DNA from 2 places in the Salipaludibacillus agaradhaerens genome. Region 2 is predicted to be linked to the other one. Evidence: predicted binding sites of a transcription regulator. Region 2 holds the regulator's gene; the other holds the start of a gene.
The links. The regulator LexA, encoded in region 2, represses DNA repair genes until DNA is damaged. The targets are predictions, from matches to a motif close to CGAACATATGTTCG.
Positions count from the first base shown of each region.

Region 1: a site for LexA is predicted at 1,536-1,549, ahead of BK581_RS04115 (DNA polymerase IV). Genes of this name have one in related genera too.

Region 1 is NZ_KV917378.1:870,295-873,501, reverse strand. It holds gene BK581_RS04125 (NAD(P)/FAD-dependent oxidoreductase) at 1-1,122, shown strand, start outside; gene BK581_RS04120 (hypothetical protein) at 1,116-1,313, opposite strand; gene BK581_RS04115 (DNA polymerase IV) at 1,619-2,887, shown strand; gene BK581_RS04110 (GNAT family N-acetyltransferase) at 3,119-3,207, opposite strand, start outside.
Region 2 is NZ_KV917378.1:350,823-354,029, forward strand. It holds gene katX (catalase KatX) at 1-129, opposite strand, end outside; gene BK581_RS01690 (DNA polymerase IV) at 218-1,453, opposite strand; gene lexA (transcriptional repressor LexA) at 1,557-2,180, opposite strand; gene yneA (cell division suppressor protein YneA) at 2,382-2,708, shown strand; gene BK581_RS01705 (YneB family resolvase-like protein) at 2,705-3,207, shown strand, end outside.

The DNA.
Region 1 (3,207 bases), 520 kb from region 2:
GATCATGGGGCGCCTGAAGAAAGCACGGATCCTACTACTGATGAAGTAAGAAATATTGAACGCCGCGGTTTAGGAGCAGGACTTAAATTATTGCGTGCCTCTGTTCGTCACTTAGGTACAGAAGTAAACATGCAAATTCTCACGAGTATTTACGAAACTCTTAAGGAACGTTGTCACATGATGCATCGAACAGAAGTCGCTGATATCCTCACAGAAAAAACAGTGGATGGTCATCGCGTAACAGGGGTAAAATTAAAGAAAAAGGAAGAAGAAATTTATGCCGATAACGTTGTCATTGTACCGGGGCGAGATGGTTCTGAATGGCTAGGTGGCTTGCTGAGAGAGCGCGGGTACACTATGGTGAATAATCAAGTAGACATTGGCGTTCGTGTGGAAACATCTGATGTAATTATGGAGGAAATAAACACTCATCTTTATGAAGCTAAGTTTGTATATAATACATCTGTAGGTACGAAAGTCCGCACGTTCTGTTCAAATCCATCGGGCCATGTTGTGGTCGAAAATCACAGTGGCATCATGACAGCAAATGGTCATGCCTACAAAGATCCTAAGTTAGGTAGTGAAAACACAAATTTTGCATTACTTGTCTCCCACACATTTACTGAGCCTTTTGATAAGCCAAATGCTTTTGCTCAAGAGATATCTGAACGAGCCAACGACCTATCGGACGGATCCGTTATTGTTCAGAAATATGGTGATATAATGAAAGGTAGACGATCGACTGAAAAACGCATAAAAGAAGGTTTTCTTGAACCTACACTAAAAGAAGCTGTGCCAGGTGATTTGGGGCTTGTACTGCCCTATAATACAATGAGAAGTTTAATTGAAATGATGGAAGCGCTAGATAAAGTAACACCGGGCATTGCGTCTGAGCACACGTTATTTTATGGCGTGGAAGCTAAATTTTACTCATCACGGCCTATATTAAATAATGAGTTTGAAACTGAAATTAGTGGTCTCTATGCTGGTGGAGATGGCGGCGGAGTAACAAGAGGGTTGGCACAAGCTGGGGCTAATGGCGTTCATATTGCTCGAGCTATCTTAAAGAAGGTGTCTTCAACACCCGATGTCAATAAAAAAGAGCCGCACCCTGCTTATTGAAGCAAGGGAACGCGCTCTATCGTTCCAAATTCCATTGATTCAAGAATTGCCTCCTCCGAATAACCGATTTTGGAAGAAAGCTGTTTAATCGTAGGTGAGGGCCATTCATTTTTTACGTAATCATTAATGACCGTAGTGACGAGAAACAATACAACATTGTGGGTCGAGTCTGTGCGAGTCATTTGAACCATTTTTTCGACCACCTTTCACCTTTATATAATTTCCATTTTAACATATCATGATGTACTTGTATGTCTTAGGTCATGTGAAAGTGTGAAAAAATGTCTTTTGAGAGTCTCCTAAAATGAACTGCCCTCCTATAGAAGCAACTGGAGGAGCAGTTTTTTAAAATTTAGAGCTCATAAGTAAGAGGATTAGGTTCCCGCTATAACTTCATACTTAACCTTGAGGATAGAACGGTTGTTCGTTGATTTTTTTGTGGAAAACAGGCAAGATAATAGAAGAAGGTCATATAGAAGAGAAGGTGGCGTTATAAATGGGGAAAAGCCGAATTATCTTCCATGTTGATATGAACAGCTTTTATGCATCTGTAGAAGCGGCTTATGATCCGACATTAGCTGGCAAACCGTTAGCTATAGCAGGAAATGCTAAAGAAAGACGTGGTATTGTCGTAACAGCTAGCTATGAGGCACGTGCCAGAGGTGTGAAGCCGCCAATGCCGCTATGGGAAGCAAAGAGAGCCTGTCCTGAATTGCTTGTTAGACAGCCAAATTTTGACCGTTATCGGCAAGCATCCATGCGGATGTTCCAGTTATTGTACGATTACACGCCTCTTGTTGAACCTGTTTCAATTGATGAAGGTTACATGGATGTCAGCGATGTTGTGACGGATATGACACCTCTTCAGCTGGCTAATCATATTCAAATGCGAATTGAGAAGGAACTCTCTTTACCTTGCAGTATTGGAATAGCTCCAAATAAATTTTTAGCAAAAACAGCGAGCGATATGAAAAAACCAAAAGGTATTACTGTATTGAGAAAACGAGAAGTGCGAGAAAAATTGTGGTCACTGAAGACAATAGAGATGCATGGGATAGGCAGCAAAACAGCTGAAAAACTGCAAAAATTAGGGATATATACGATTAAAGATATTGCAAATGCTAATAAGGACCTCCTTCATCGACACTTAGGAGTCGGAGGTCTACGTATCTATGAACGAGCTTATGGTATAGATGACCGACCTGTAGACCCTGATGCAGTTAATGAGTTCAAAAGTATCGGCAACTCTACCACATTGCCAGAAGATACAACAGAACCGGCGAAAGTAAGAAAGGTTCTAATGAATTTAAGTGATTCCGTTGGACGGAGATTGAGACGCAAAAATGTTTATACGGGAAATATTCAGTTAACCATTCGGTACTATGATCGCAAAACGATTACACGCTCCAGTAAACTCCCTCATCCCATTGATTTGCACGACGATATTTTTGAAGCCTCCTGGAGGCTGTGGGAGAAATATTGGAATGGAGAACCCATTCGACTTCTCGGAGTTACAGGCATGGACCTGGTAGAAAAAGGGCAAGCATATAAGCAGTTAGATTTATTCTCTTATAAAAAAGAAGAAAGAGAAGTGAAGCTAAGTGATGTCGTTGACTCCCTTCGTAATAAATATGGAGAGGATGTTCTTCTTAAGGGTACACAAGGTGGCTCAAAAGATCGAAGTGATGATTTGAGAGATAAAAAGCTGCGTGGGACAAGTTTAGAAAAAGATTTTTTGCGAAACAAATTATTTACCGATGAATAGTTATGATCTACTCTATTCTTTAATAAAAAGCATCTAATGCCATATTTTTAGAAAAAACAGAAGCGCTGCTATGATGAGAGTTTCTGTTTTTAATTCTATAAACAAGGGAGTTGATTTCCCGAACCTTTTGTGGTCATCTCTTAAAATGGGTATCCCAAAAGGACAGCTTTATATGATTGTCTACCCTTCGCGAAGCCAATAAGTATAAATCGACACACTCACAAACTAACTTTAATCAGTTTTGTCAAAGTCTTGTTTTAACAAAGAATACATAAACAAATCACAAAATTTCCCACATGTAAATTCATAATTCCTCAATA
Region 2 (3,207 bases):
ATTTTCAAGGGTCGTGGGGCCACGATTACCCACAGTTCTCACATTTTGATTATCGGTGACAGGATGCCCTTGTCTGTTTGTCAGTGTATCATCATCGTGATGATTGGCTGCTTCGTTTTTATCTTTCACAAAAAAACCTCCTTATACTTGGTGGTAACACAGTGATATTTTTCCATATAAAAAAGGTCTTATACATTTTTTTAGTATGAGAAGTGACTCATTTATAATGTCCGCCTATTTTAGCTGCTCTGTCCTTAGCCTGACTAGAGGCCAATAAAGAGGAGGCGCGTACGAGGGACGTTTTACCATATTTAGTGAGGATCTTATCTGTCTCATAACCTAATTTTATCTGGTCAGGTCGTTTTTCTTTAAATAAGCTTAGTTGTATAGAGTCGTCACTGACTAAGTTTGTAAGTGACACATGCAAACGTCTAATGGGTTGCCCATCCCAAAAGGTTTCAAAAAGTTCACAGGCGAAACGATATGTTTCTAATGTAATATTTGTAGGGTCAGGGATCGTGATTTGCCGATGAAATCCTGTTTTGATGTGATAGGAAGAACCAGTCACTCCAAGAGTTATAGTCTGTCCCATGACGTGAGCGTGCCTCGCTCGGCGACATACTTCTTCACAAAGTTCTAACAATACAACTTTAATATCTGTTATCTCGTGATAATCACGAGGGAGGGTCATCCCGTTACCGATCCCTTTTTGTCCGTCAGTAGTCGACAGAGAGACTGGAGAATAGTCAATACCATGAGCATTCATCCAAAGAACTTGACCATGAATTCCCCACTCTTTTTTTATTTTAGCTACGTCTGTAAGCGCTAAGTCACCGATTGTACGGATGGCACGACGCTGTAAATGACGAACCATCTTACTGCCCGCACGAAAGAGTTTTTCGATTGGCAGGGGCCATAGAACGTTTTCGATCTCGTCTTTTTTTAAATGAAAAATGCCGTTCGGTTTATGTTTAGAAAAAGTGTCACATGCCATTTTTGCCAACACTTTATTTTCACCAATCCCGACTCTAGCAAAGACTCGTAGCTTTAAATAAATCTCATGTTGAATATGGCGAGCGATATCTTCAGGGGTACCAAAGAGTTTTTGAGAATAGGTCACATCCATGAATTGTTCATCGATGCTATATGGTTCTACAAGATCCGTTATACTTTTAAGGATATCTGTAATAGCTAGGGAATTATCAATATATTCTTGCATATGAGGAGGGACAGAGATGAGATTAGGGCATTTTTCTCGTGCTTCCCATAGTCGTTCACCGTTTTTAATTCCTGCCTGCTTAGCAAGGGGGCAGGCTGCTAAAATAACGCCAGAACGCCTTTCTGGATCCCCGGAGACGACGAGAGGCTGATTTAAATGATGATAATATTTCGCCTTTTCTACAGACGCAAAAAAAGATTGCATATCAACTAAAAAAATGACTTTTTTCATGATGTAATTCCTCCTTAAGCACTAGAATACAAAATGGAGGAGACAAAAACAAGAACATTTGTTCTTTTCCCATAAAAAAGAAACACGAGCATAGCCCGTGTATGAATTAGTGCAGTGTACGAAATACACCGATAACTTTTCCTAAAATATGCACATTGTTAAGAATAATAGGATCAAGAGTAGCATTTTCGGGCTGCAAACGAATATGGTTTTCTTCCTTGAAGAAACGTTTTACAGTGGCTTCCTCTTCCTCAGTCATGGCGACGACAATATCACCGTTATTCGCATAGCTTTGCTGCCTAACTACCACATAATCACCGTCAAAAATCCCAGCTTCTATCATAGAGTCTCCTGATATCTCCAAAATGAAAGAATGTTCATCTTGAACAAAGCTCGCAGGCATCGGTAAATATTCTTCAACATTTTCAATGGCGGTAATCGGCTGACCGGCTGTGACTTTCCCGATAACAGGAATATGAACGGAGAGGGTTTTTGAGACTGACCCAGTATTATCTTCTAAGCCGATCACTTCAATGGCACGGGGTTTAGTCGGATCACGTCGAATATACCCTTTTTTCTCAAGCCGTGAGAGATGCCCATGCACAGTAGAACTGGAGGCAAGTCCAACGGCCTCCCCAATTTCTCGCACAGAAGGTGGGTATCCTTTATCTTTTACTTCTGCTCTAATGAATTCGAGGATCGCTTGCTGACGTGGAGATAATTTTGACATGTAAAACACCTCTTTATATATATTTAAGCTTGTACTAATATCGGATTCGTGTGCATATACATAACCTGACCTTTCGATAACACAGGGATATTATACCATGAGAACACAAGTTGCGCAAACGAACGTTCTCTTTTTTTCTTGACACGAACATTCGTTCCGTTTATGATAAGGGAACAAACATTCTTATTCGAGGTGAGAGTTATGACATACTATCGATTCTTTAAGAAATATGTGGACGGATCTGTTGCTATTTTAATGTTATCTGCTCTTTTATTCTCATGGACATATTTTACGGAAGACGATGACGTACAGGGACGTGAGGAGCAATTTTTTATGACATCTAAATGGACTGTATCAGAAGGAGAGTCATTATGGATGATTGCTAGTTCCGCAGCGGAAGAGATGGAGATGACGATTGAAGAAGCATTAGTATGGATAAAAAATGAAAATGCATTAGACAATGAAGCGATATATCCAGGACAAAGCCTCGCGATCCCGGTGGAAATGAAAGGTGTTGCCTCAGAGTGAAAGGAATTATATACGCAAGAGTAAGTACTAATAAGGAAGCACAGACAACTTCTCTTATGAGACAAGTAGATGAGCTAAAGATGGCAGCGAAAGCGTGGGGAATTGACATTAAAGATATTGTTGAAGAACGGGCGAGCGGCTATGAAGCGGAACGAGATGGTATTCTCACTGTATTGGAGATCTTTAAAGAAGGAGCGGCTGATATTCTTCTCATTCAAGATGAAACACGGCTTGGGAGAGGGAATACCAAAATGGCACTTATTCATCAATTTAAAAAAATGAAGGTACCGATTTATTCAATTAAAGATGAAGGTGAATTAAGCTTGTCAGAAACAGACTCGATGATTTTAGACATCGTGTCTGTTGTGGAAGAATATCAACGCAAATTACATAACGCAAAAATTAAAAGAGGTATGAAAAAGGCTGTCGAAGCCGGCTATGCGCCTCAAAATAATTTGACACATTTAGGCCATGCCGCTGCGGGAAGAAAGCGAAAAAA